DNA from 3 places in the Halobacillus sp. GSS1 genome. Region 3 is predicted to be linked to each of the others. Evidence: riboswitches for the same ligand, from Rfam matches in the RefSeq annotation. Region 3 holds a riboswitch; each other region holds the start of a gene.
What was found. Region 3 has a riboswitch for cobalamin ahead of J0K78_RS19365 (ribonucleoside-diphosphate reductase subunit alpha). Riboswitches for the same ligand answer to the same signal wherever they lie in the genome.

Region 1 (4,228 bases), on a different contig from region 3:
TGCAGTAGAAGACTCTGCACTTTGATCTGCCCGATCAGCGGACTCTTCTACGGTAAGCATTCCATTGTTACTGAAGAAGACAGGCAGGAACACGGCAAGGACGAGTAAAACAGCAACCGTAGCCAATCCAGGAAACAGCCATGGAGCTACTTTTCTTTGTGGTTTATTTACGCGTGAAGAAACCTTTTGATAGAGCATTTCTTTCGATTGGCGATCTTCCATTGCAGGGAGTTTACTTAATGCTTTTTTGATATCTTCATCACTATGCTTCTTCACTGTTTCCCCTCCCCTCTTCCATGTCTTCAAGTACCATCTTCAGAGCTTTCATAGCTCGATGTTGAGTCGTCTTCACTTTACTCTCACTCCAGCTTAAGATTTCTGCTGTTTCTTTTATGGACATCCCTTGAATAAAACGGAAAATCAACACACTTCGCTGATCGACCGTACATTGATCCAATGCTTGATATACTCGTTGAATTTCATCATTCTGCACCGCTATCTCTTCCGGCATTTTATTCTGATCTTTGATTTGCTCCCCTTTTTCCGTCCAATCAAAGAATTCCATGAAGCGGTTTCTTTTTTGTTTACGGAAATAATCAATGGCTACGTGCCTGGCTATTGAAAACAACCATGTTTTCTCTGTGCTTTTACCATTAAATGAATCATAGGATTTCATGACCCTTACATAAACATCCTGAACCAGGTCCTCGGCAAGACTTCTGTCCTTGACCATATAGACCAGGAACTGAAACAGGTCATGGTGATAGTTATCATATAGTTCATCAAAGAACGTTCGCAATGGTGGTACCTCCTGGGTCACTTTAATAGTCGTCTTATGTATGAAAAAGTTACACTATCTATCTTAATATGCAAAAAAAGAAAAAGGAACCTCATTTTCCAAACTCCATCCCACCTTTAACTAATGCTGCCTTTAGTTAAAGACTAAGTTTCGAGACTTTTGTTGTGTGGATGGGGACTGCGGGGAATAGCACGCTTTCCGCGGGAGCGCGGTGAGCCTCCTCGGACTGCGTCCTGTGGGGTCTCACCATGCACTTTTTTTCTCATAGATATCCGGTTCCGACGCCTAGCGGCTAGTAAGACTTCCCTCGCTTCTATACGATAAGTCAACATCGAATCACTTCGTTCTTCGTGTTTCCTTTATCTCCGCCAGCTCAGTCCAGTCCATACGCCGCTGATCAAGGCGCCTCCACACTTAAGATAGGAGTCTCGCCATTCCCCTACGCCCCTTTACCATATAAGTATCTCGAAACCACTTCCAGGAAAGGGAAGCTTTACTTCTAAGGAGAGTGAAGTAACATGGATTCTCCAACCGCATTTTGAATGATAAAGCCTGTTATAGAGCGCTTTACCACTATAGATTCAGGATTTGTGAAAGACACTCATACTGGGCAAAGGGGTTCGTTTCTCACAATAATCGTATGGGGTGGTTGGGAAGCTGGGAGACTCCCGCAGGGCGTAGCCCGAGGAAGCTCTCCACTCCCCCACAGGAAAGTGTCCAAATGCGGAATCGCCCTGGTAGACACGACTGGCATAAGCAGAACAGCAACGGAATGTGCTTTTCATTCCTTTGCTGTTCTGCTTATGACGCGAGTGTCTGGGCGATGGAGCTAGACGAGTAGCTTCCCAGCCACCCCTGACGCGCAACCCAGGCAACGAACCCCGGAAAGCATCGAAACTGAGTCTTCCATAATCCTGCCATTATCTTTAATAAAATATAGAGGTAGCGGTAACAAAAAAAGCTACCCTTGGTTCGGGTAGCTAAGATACTTTTGATATGGCGTTTCTTTTTTCGTAGCGTTGGAAAAGTGTTCCAAGTATTGGAGAAAGAGCCAATATGAACACAGTATTAGATACTGCATGATTGAGATCCATCGGGAGGCCGGCTAAATAATAGGCCCAAAAGGGTTGTCCCGTTGCCCGCATGGTCAATGATAGAATGACACCGAACAAAAGCCCACTGATGAATCCATAGATGGAAAGACCCCAGGATGGCATGTTCGACCAATACTTCCCTAGTAGACCAGCAACGATTCCTATGATTGACCAGGCGATGACCTGCCAGATGGTCCATATGCCCATGCCCAGCAGCACATTCGATACAAAAGTCGTGAGCAGAGCAATGAGAATGCCGGCACTAGGTCCAAGCCAGAAACCAGCAATAATGATGATAGCAGTTACCGGCTGGATGTTCGGTAAATGAGCTAATGCCATTCTTCCTGCTATGGCTAAAGATGCGAGCATGGCAATCAGTGTAAGCTTATATGTGTTCATCATTCATCATTCCCAAGATTGATAATCAAAAACGATTTCGTCTCCATCCTCTACTTCGTACTCATTGGCTCCAACCATTGCTTCGTCACCATTTATGGTGTACATCCAAGCCATTTTTTCCTCTTGGTTACCAGCAATTCCTTCTATGCTGTTGATAAACCCTTCTGATTGTTCAACTTCATAGTTCTCTTCCATGACTTCCATAAGGGTGGTTCCTTCTTCTACCGTTAATTCATCTTCAGCCATCATTTCTTCGCCATTGTTTTTAGAAACCTGTACCTGTACAGTGACTTCCTGGACTTGTTCTTCCTGAGTCGCTGATGTTTCCTTTTCCTCTTGTGTCCCACACCCTGCCAGTACGGCAACAGCAAGAATCATGGCTGTAAAAAACGTGCTCCACTTTTTCATGACAATCTCTCCCTTTTTTCTTATTATTTCACGGCCAGGAGGAGAGAAAAGCAAAGACAACCAAGTGACATGTCTGTAGAAATCCAATAATCTTTCCTACCAAAAAAGCTTACCCTTCTACAAGGGTAAGCTTAAGACAAACGAAAGGATAAGATTTACGTTACACGTCATACCGATCGGTTGTCTCAAATGCTCAATCCCCGAAGCTTTGAAACATTGGATCAGGCAGGTCTACTGACTCGTGCGTCATCCTAATCAGGATCCTTCCCATACCCAACCGGTACAGTGGAATTTCCCTTTCGTCTACACTTACAGTTGCGAGGACAGTTCTGGTTTCGCACCAGATTCCCTATCAAGTCTTTTCAGACACCTGAATCCTCTTCATATGAAGTTTCCATAATCAAGATTACATCAATTTTTAGAATATAGCAACTTTATTTTTCCTTATGGGAAAAAGGGATTTTGAAAGTGAACGTTGTTCCTTCTCTCAACTTGCTATGAACACTGATGGTCCCTTCGTGAGCTTCTACAATGTTTTTCGCGATGGCTAGTCCGAGACCCGTGCCTTTTTTATAATTTTTATTCTCACGTTTTCTTGATTTGTCGGCTTTATAAAAACGCTCAAATACAAAAGGAAGGTCTTCCTCGGCGATTCCGTAACCGGAGTCTTTGACACTTGCAATCCATTCTTTCTCATCTTTTTCTAGAATCACCTGTACCTCACTAGCTGGCTCGGAATGCCGAATCGCATTATCAATCAGATTCGTAAACACTTGTTCAATCCGATCAGGGTCAAAATCGAGAAGCCCGAACTCTCCCTCTACCTTCAAGTTAAGATCTACAGATTTTTCATTGGCGATTCCACTGAACTTCCGAATGATTCTGTTCAAAAAAGGCTCCATTTCAACAGATTCTTCGTTCAATTGAATATGCCCCGCTTCCATGCGCGCGATATCCAGCAGCTCGTTGACAAGCCGGCCAATTCTGAGAGATTCATCATGGATGATTTGAGCGAGTTCATTTTTGTCTTCTTTTGATTCCGCAATATCATCTACGATGGCTTCACTATACCCTTGAAGCATGGAAATGGGGGTTCGCAGTTCATGGGACACATTCGCGATAAAGTCTTTGCGGAGCTTATTCAGTCTTCTTTCCTCTGTCATATCCCGAAGGACAGCGACAGCCCCCCGTACTTTTTCTTTGTCATACAAAGGTGTCATAATGATGACCCAGGATCTACCTTGAAGCGTCATCTCAATCATGGATTCATTCTCATCTGTAATGACATCGTTAAACAAATCCATCAGTGGTTCTGGAAGGGACGATTGATCAGCAGAAGCAGAGGCAGCATTCTTTTCAAACTCGTAGGCCTCTAAATATTGTTGGGCCGGAGGATTGGAAATGAGCACATCCCCTTCACGGTTAAACGTAATAACACCATCTGCCATCGACCTCAAAATGCCTGAAAGCTGTTCTTTCTCCTGATTTAAAGCGTTAATATGAAACTTCAACTCCCGTCCCATCCGAT
Region 2 (4,228 bases), on a different contig from region 3:
TGTATCAGCAGATGGCTCTTCTTATGTAAATGTTGTCCACTATCAACGATATATTAAAATTCCCACGACATTTCCCGGGAAATGTCGAAATAGGATTGTTTTTTATAGACAGGTACATGGAAACTAGAAAATAACCATTAGTAAAACAATCTGTTCATCATTCCTCTCTCCTGTTGAGGGAGTCACTTTTACGATTTTTTTAATCGATAAGTAAATGAATGCAAAACTAATAAGAAAAATAACCGAAAAAAACCATTCCATTGGAGTTCCTCCTTTCTTTCAATATCGTCTTGATAACATGACCATCGTTAGAAATACAATCACAATGTTTAACGCTAACAGGACACTAAGTAAATCAAGTGCGCTTAACGTGATCACTTGCAGAGCAAGCAAAAAGTGTAAGACAGCCATAACACCCATCATAACGAAGAAAGAATAGAATACAGCCTTATGCCTGATCCATTTCATGCGTTCATCCTTCTGTTTGAACTGAGGGTATAAGTAGCTCATACTGAAAGATAAAACCCCTAAAGAAACCATCGTCCAGATCATAGCCGGCCATTCGCCACCTATCGTACCTACGACAATCAAAAAACCTCCCATGAGTAAAAATAAAGCACCGATCACCTTAAATGCGCCAGGAGTATAATCCATCTTCATTCCCCCTCCTCTGTTTCATAAATAAATAAATCTTCAATCCGCACACCAAACACACGTGCTAATTCAAACGCAAGCGGCAGTGAAGGAGAATACCTGTCCTTCTCAATCGATATAATCGTCTGCCGAGATACCTGTAGCTTCTCGGCTAATTTGTCCTGTGATAACCTTTGCTTTTTTCTAAACTCTGTTATTCGGTTCTTCATATCACCCCTCCAATTAATTCCAGTTTATAGTAAAGCAACCTTTACGTAAAGGTTGCTTTACATTTGAATTTTTATTGTTTTATTCTCTACCCTCCGGGGAAATAAGGGGATATGAATAAAAGGAGGATCTCACATGGTCGGAATCGCTTCGGAAAACAGTGTACAATGTGACACCGAGTATTCGACGCTGAAAAAAGTCGTAGTCGCCAAACCTTCTTATATGAAAATTACGGATATCATCAATGAGACACAAAAACATTACCAAAACCAGAACATAAACGTCACAACAGCTCTTCAGCAACATAAGCATTTTGTGCAGGTTTTAGAAAACCATCAGGTTGAAGTCATACAGCTTCCAATTCAGCCGGATCTGCATGAACAGGTGTTTACAAGAGACATCGGTTTTACCATTCATCACCGACTGTTTATCAGCTCTATGAGTGAAAAGGTCAGGAAAGAAGAAACAGATGTGCTTCGCAACTGGGCGGGAGAAAATGACATCGAGGTAGAAGAGGGACTTCCTTCATCGATTGAAGGCGGTGATATTGTTGTAGACGGGTCCACCGTATGGGTAGGTGAAACAAAAAGGACATCTGCTAAAGCGATTCGTGAGCTCCAATTTCGTCTCCCTGACCTGCAGGTAATCCCTATCCCACTGAGAGGAGACATCCTTCATCTGGACTGCGTTTTCAACATCATGGATGAATCTACGGTTATCCTGTATCCCCCTGCCTTTACAAATAAAAGCTTGAAAGTCATCTCTGCAAGATACAACGTCATTGAAGTGACCGGGAGTGAACAATTCACCATGGGTCCGAACGTTCTTTCCATTGGAGATCGGAAAGTGATCAGTCTCCCTCAAAACGAACGCCTTAATACACAATTAAAGGAAAACGGGGTTGAGGTGATTCCTGTCGATCTTTCAGAAATCATTAAGTCCGGAGGTTCGTTCCGATGTTGCACCCTGCCTATAAAGCGTATATAAAAGCAGCCCGTTTCTTTTAGGACGGGCTGCTTTTTTATAAGACCTTAAGAATAGATCAGTAACTTCACTCCTGTGAGAAAAAGCGTTCTTACAAAGGAAGGATAAAGATCAATAAATACATAGTTGATAGAAGATATAAAAGTATAAACAGTTAAAAAAACCGTAAAATCCCACCTTTGATCAAATACGGGTCGACGAGTGAACCATACAGCTACCCCAATGGAAAGCGCAAAAATTGTATAAAACATAAATAATCGTCCAAGAAATTCTATGACTTTTAACGCCCTTTCTTTAGTCCCCCCACTTTAAAAGTACATAAGTGATAAAATAAGACACCACCTAAAGAAAGGAGGTGTCTACGAACTTCATTCTTCCATATCTCAACCTTACCTGTCATCTAAGGACAGGTCTGTTTTTTCGGTGTTTCCTTCTGGATGGAGCAGTTTCATACAACCGTTTGTCTTCCTCGGTCTCAGGTATAATCGGCGGGACGGGTGTCGGTTTCCCTTCGGCATCCACAGCAACCATCGTTAAAAATGATTCTGTGGTCATCACTTTTTGGCCTTGCAGTAAATCATCAGCAAAGACTTTCACATACACTTCCATGGATGTACGGCCCGTGCTCGTCACACAAGCTTCCAACGTCAATGCATCTCCTACTTTAGCAGAAGATAAAAAATCCACAGAGTCGATGGAAGCGGTGACAACCACACAGTTTGAATGCTTCATAGCGGTTAGAGCCGCAATTTCGTCAATGTATGAAAGGACTTTCCCTCCGAATATGGTGTCCAGATGATTTGTATCTGGTGGCAGCACTAGTCTTGTTTGAGTCATTTTAGAATAATGAGCGGGTATAGGTTCCATGAATAGGTTCCTCCTTTTTAAAATCGATCTCCCCGCTTAGGGAGAGAATACAAAGGCATACTTCCTTTTATTCATGGAACGGTAAAAAACTCTTGTTTCATCCAATACACGTAACATCCTCCTATCTCCCGTAGGAATTCATGTCCTTCCTCATGGCAGGTCTCCTGGCTCAGGTTCATCAGCACATAGCCCTTCCCATTTATAGAATAGTGGGTCATCTATGCACCTCCCCATTACAGTGGCGGGACCGCGCTGGCTTTTCACCAAACTTCCCTTTTCAGCTTCTATGACGAAGCCACCATAAGGCGATCAACTTTTCAATGGAAAAGAGAGACTCTCTTCCCATCCACTATCTCCTAAAACAACCACTCATGTCAACACGAACAAAACCATAGTTTTTTGATAATGTTTTTCCATATAAGGGGTTGATTACGAACAATAAACTGATATACTATCTATATCATTCGAATATTAGTTTTCATATAATCGCGGGGATATGGCCTGCAAGTTTCTACCGGTTTACCGTAAATGAACCGACTATGAAAAGCAGCACATGACACCGGGACTTTCCTGTCCACGGTTTCATTGTCTTTGTCTACGTCCAGCACGAAAAGACTTGCTTTCCATAGAGGAAACAAGCTTTTCGTGCTTTTTTGTTACATAAATACCTACTCAAGAAAGGTGTGCTGGATATGGATCAGTTGAAAAAGAAAATTTTAGAAGAGGGTAAAGTCCTATCTCCTTCGGTCATTAAAGTTGATGCTTTTTTGAATCATCAAATAGACCCTGTACTCATGAAAGAAATTGGAGAAGAGTTTGCGAGACGTTTCATAGATTTGGGGATTACCAAGGTGCTGACATTAGAATCCTCAGGTATCGCTCCCGCTCAAATGACAGCACTAAGCCTGGGTGTCCCCGCAATTTTTGCGAGGAAGAGAAAATCATTGACCATGAAAGATCACCTTTTCACATCAAAGGTACATTCATTTACGAAACAGGAAACGAATGAAATTTCCATATCGAAAGATTTTATGTCGAAGACCGATCGCGTCCTGATCCTCGATGATTTTCTCGCGAATGGGCAGGCTGCGAAAGGGCTGATTGACCTTGTAGAACAATCCGGAGCATCGATTGCCGGTGTAGCGATTGTGATAGAGAAAGGGTTTCAAGATGGGGGACGCCTCTTACGCCGCCAAGGAATAAAAGTAGAATCCCTGGCCACCCTTTCATCACTTGAAGACAATACGATCACGTTTGAATCAAAGGAGGTATCCTCATGAAAACAACGGCTTTAGCCATTCAGCATTTGCTGGCGATGTACGCCGGGGCAATCCTCGTTCCATTGATTGTCGGTGGAGCTCTTGGACTGAATTCTGAACAACTTACATACCTTGTCGCCATTGATATTCTAATGTGCGGGGTGGCGACCATTCTGCAGGTCGTCCGTAACCGTTATTTCGGAATCGGTCTACCTGTCGTCCTAGGATGTACGTTTACAGCCGTCGGTCCGATGATC
Region 3 (4,228 bases):
TGACAGGGATTTTATAATCTTTTTTCTCTTCGGAATAAAACTTTTTGAAAACCGGGTCAATGCTTGCTGTGCTCCCTGCAATGAGAGACGTGCTGGAGTTTGGTGCAACCGCCATCAAGTATCCATTCCTCATTCCATTCTTGGAGACCTTATCCTGCAAGGCTTTCCAGTTCCATGTCCCCTCTTGGTCAAACGTTCGTTTAATGAAAAAATCCCCTGTCTGCCAGTCTGATCCTTTGAACAAAGGGTAGCTTCCTTTTTCGGCAGCCAAATCAGCACTTGCTTCGATGGCATGATAGGCAACAGCTTCATACACTTCCTGCGTATAATCTAGTGCTTCCTCGGATTCCCAGGCGATCTTCTTCTTGGCAAGAAGGTGGGCCCATCCAAAGGTGCCAAGCCCGACACCGCGGTAAGATTGATTGGTAAGCTGTGCTTGTAGAACCGGGATGGTATTACGGTCGATCACATTATCGAGCATACGAACTTGAATGGAAATCAAGCGCTTCAGTACACCGCTCGTGACGGCACGCCCAAGGTTGATGCTCGACAGGTTACAGACGACAAAATCCCCTGGCGTCTTCACTGAAATGATTTTACCGTCTTCTACGTATTGTTCATCCTGAATGGTCGGCTTCTGGTTCTGAGTGATTTCTGTACAAAGATTGCTGCAATAGACCATACCTGCGTGACTGTTCGGATTCATACGGTTAACCTCATCCCTGTAAAACATATAGGGCGTGCCTGTTTCAAGCTGACCAATCATGATGCGCTTCATGATTTCAATCGCCGGCACTTTCTCTTTAGAAAGGTCTGGATTCGCCACGCAAGCGGCGTATTTCTCCCTGAAAGATCCGTCCCCCTTTTTTTCATCAAAGTAGTCTTCCAGCGAATAGCCCATGATGGTGCGGACTTCATGAGGGTCAAACAAATACCAGTCTTCACGATTTTCCACGGCCTCCATAAAGAGGTCGGGGATGGAAACCCCTGTGAAAAGGTCATGTGTTCGCTGACGTTCATCCCCGTTATTCAACCGGCTGTCGAGGAAAGGGAAGATATCTTTGTGCCAGACATCCAAATATACAGCGACCGCCCCTTGACGCTGCCCGAGTTGGTCCACGCTGACAGCCGTATTGTTAAGCTGTTTCATCCATGGGAGGATTCCGGATGAGACGCCTTTGAATCCACGGATGTCACTTCCTCGGCTTCTGATTTTCCCTAAGTAAACCCCGATTCCCCCTCCGTGCTTACTTAGGTTGGCGATGTCGGTGTTGGTGTCATAGATAGACTGTAAGGAATCATCGATGGTGTCGATGAAACAGGAGCTCAACTGTCCGTACCGCTTTCCTGCATTAGCAAGAGTAGGAGTGGCGACCGTCATATACAAATGACTCAGCGCCCAATACGCTTCTTTAACGAGAGGAAGGCGTTTGGATGTTTTTTCTTCTGCCATCAACACCATAGCGATGATCATGAAACGTTCTTGCGGCAGTTCATACACTTCTTTCGCTTTACTTTTCGCAAGGTACCTGTCACTTAATGTCTTCAAACCAATGTAGGTGAAGAGATGATCGCGATCCGGTACGATCGTGTCTTCCAATTCTTCTATTTCCTTTTTTGTGTAATATGTAAGAAGATTCCTGCTGTAAATGTTCTTTTCGGTCAATGTTTGAATCAGCCCGTAGAAGTCCTTATAAGGTCCGGATGTGGATCGATTGTGAGCGGACTTTTCATACATATCTTCCAGGTGGATGCGACTCGCTACATATGTCCAGTCAGGGCTCGTTTCATCGATCTCCGCCAGACATTCCAGGATGAATGCGTGTTTGTCATTCTTGAGTGTGGGAGACTTTTCAATAAGTCGTTGTACATGTAAGTGCGGGAATTCTTCTTCACATTGTTGAATTCTCTCTTGCCAGGACGTGTTTCTTGTTATGGTTTCCATTCTTTTTCACTCCTTGAAAATGAAAGTGTATGTTCATTAAAATCAGGTCTCGGAAAAATAAAAAAATCCGCTCAACGAAAATTGAGCGGATGAAACCATGAAACGAAGAGAAGACAAGAGAGCCTTCGTTCCATCGCTTCATCTTCTCAATCCCCGAAGAAGTTGAAACTGCGACGAACGAAGACAGGTCTCCTGGCTGACACTCGATCTTACTCAGGTCCTTCCCGTGCAGAGCACAGTGGAATGTCCATTTCGCGAGTGATGACAGTTGCGGGGGCAGCTCCGGATTCTAACCGGATTCCCTATTAAGCCTAGTGGCATCTCCTGTTCGTAGATACTATATATAGTATTTATTTCATTTTAAATTAGCTTATATTGTGTTTCTATCATAACGCTGAAAAAAGGAACATGCAACTCTTTTTTATCGAGCTTCGACAAGAATAGAGCTATCATCTCTTTTATGATCCGCTATAATGGAGGATAGGAAATATTTTTGAAAGGGATGATGGTGTGGCACAAACATTTAATTGGCATAAAGAAGCGGAGAAGCAATGGAACGATCGTGCAGAAATGTGGAATTCAAAAAGCCGGGAGATGTGGGACGGTGGAAGCAGGTGTACGATCATTCCTTTTTTGACCAAGCATGTAACCAAGGGGAAAGTCGCTGATCTGGGGTGCGGCGATGGTTATGGCTCCTATCTCCTTTACAAAGCTGGCTTTGATGTTACGGGTCTTGATTTGTCAGAGGACATGGTGAGGCGGGCGAATGAACGAGTGAATGATGAGCGGATTTCATTTGTCCAAGGTGATCTGACAAATCTTCCGTTTGAGGATCACTCTTTTGATGCGGCGATGGCGATCAATTCACTGGAATGGACGGAAGTCCCGTATAAAGGCCTGGAAGAGATGAAGCGGATCTTAAGACCTGGTGGCCGTTTGTGTGTCGGTTTACTCGGACCTACAGCGATGCCGCGCATCAATAGTTATCGCAGGGTGTACGGAGAAGAAGTCATTTGCAATACGATGATGCCATGGGAACTTCAAAAAATGGCAGAAGAGACCGGGTGGTCGTATGTAGAAGGCCAGGGAGTGTACAAACGGGGGGTGGAAGACCATCACATCGCGGAGCTGGATGAAGAATTAAAACAAGCCTTAACCTTCATGTGGATCTTTATCTTTGAAAAACAATAAACAACAGAAAAAGCACCCGTTGAGCGGGTGCTTTTTACTTTTTACATGGGAATAAATGTATGACCTGGTCAATCTGTGTTTACTCGCCCTCCTCCGACCAGAGGAACTCTTTGAGGAGTTGGTCGACTTCTTCGAGTTCGTGCAGGCCGGAATGTGTGGCCAGCGGGTTGTAGAGACGCTTTTCTTCATATTGTCCAAAAGGGACGATATCTTCTAATCCACTTACACTTGACGCATGGACAAGTCCGTCCCAATGCTGAGCTTCTGGGTCATCGTTATTGATGACACCGGCTACAGCAAACACTTCCACATCATTAGGGAATTGATCTTTGTTCTGCACCATCTGTTTTAAAGCTTCAGACTCCGGCCGCAGGTCAGTCGTAGCCGCTCCGTAATTGGAAGCAAAGTAGCCTTCTTTTTCAATGCCTTTGAAGGGGCTGGCAATGACGGACAGTTTCTTGACTCTGGGAACAGAATAGTGATGCTCACTCAAAAGGTAATTAACTGAGGCAAGGCCTCCCATCGAATGGCCGACAAGGTTTACTTGTTGGATATTGTAGTCAGCTTTTAACCGCCGCATGATTTCAGAAAGCCAATGGGTTTGATTATAAATACTTGCCCGATTGTTTTCGAAAAGCACCTGGATGAATGGATTGTGCGTTTCACCAAACCCACCACGGATGGTAAGGTCTCCACGGCTTGAGACATATACCGTCATGTGTTTCTGTCCCCATTGTAAGTTCTGCATTCGGTCCATCATTGTTTCAAAGCTTCGCGGGCCACCCTTATATCCGTGCACGAACAATGTGGGGACAATATCTTCGCGGTCCACAGGTTCAGAACTTCCGGGTCTCGAGTTGATCATAAAAAAGAGCAGGCCGATCAGAACGGAGCCCATTAAGATCGGCGCCCATTTTTTCCATAGCATAACGTTTTCCTCCTGAAAAACAGATCTATGAATAGTGTAACGGGTAATGCATGTCGCTTCCTGGTATATTTATGAAAAAAGAATGACAATGTGTCGAAGATATCATTAGCATACCCGGATCTGTCAATGGGCATCGAAGGGTTTATCTCCCATTTTTCAGGGAA

Region 1: another riboswitch for cobalamin. It lies ahead of J0K78_RS02485 (DUF4430 domain-containing protein); the one in region 3 lies ahead of J0K78_RS19365 (ribonucleoside-diphosphate reductase subunit alpha).
Region 2: another riboswitch for cobalamin. It lies ahead of J0K78_RS18755 (acyl-CoA thioesterase); the one in region 3 lies ahead of J0K78_RS19365 (ribonucleoside-diphosphate reductase subunit alpha).

Annotation. Positions count from the first base shown of each region.
Region 1 covers NZ_JAFLHE010000001.1:486,288-490,515, forward strand. The annotation lists gene J0K78_RS02470 (hypothetical protein) at 1-276, opposite strand, end outside; gene sigX (RNA polymerase sigma factor SigX) at 263-799, opposite strand; gene J0K78_RS02480 (ECF transporter S component) at 1,780-2,292, opposite strand; gene J0K78_RS02485 (DUF4430 domain-containing protein) at 2,299-2,700, opposite strand; cobalamin riboswitch at 2,908-3,089, opposite strand; gene J0K78_RS02490 (ATP-binding protein) at 3,135-4,228, opposite strand, start outside.
Region 2 covers NZ_JAFLHE010000019.1:11,489-15,716, reverse strand. The annotation lists gene J0K78_RS18775 (hypothetical protein) at 124-261, opposite strand; gene J0K78_RS18770 (permease) at 280-654, opposite strand; gene J0K78_RS18765 (helix-turn-helix transcriptional regulator) at 657-863, opposite strand; gene J0K78_RS18760 (dimethylarginine dimethylaminohydrolase family protein) at 997-1,848, shown strand; gene J0K78_RS18755 (acyl-CoA thioesterase) at 2,242-2,712, opposite strand; cobalamin riboswitch at 2,850-3,030, opposite strand; purine riboswitch at 3,171-3,272, shown strand; gene J0K78_RS18750 (xanthine phosphoribosyltransferase) at 3,405-3,992, shown strand; gene J0K78_RS18745 (nucleobase:cation symporter-2 family protein) at 3,989-4,228, shown strand, end outside.
Region 3 covers NZ_JAFLHE010000022.1:17,895-22,122, reverse strand. The annotation lists gene J0K78_RS19365 (ribonucleoside-diphosphate reductase subunit alpha) at 1-1,945, opposite strand, end outside; cobalamin riboswitch at 2,112-2,285, opposite strand; gene J0K78_RS19360 (class I SAM-dependent methyltransferase) at 2,516-3,136, shown strand; gene J0K78_RS19355 (alpha/beta fold hydrolase) at 3,216-4,064, opposite strand.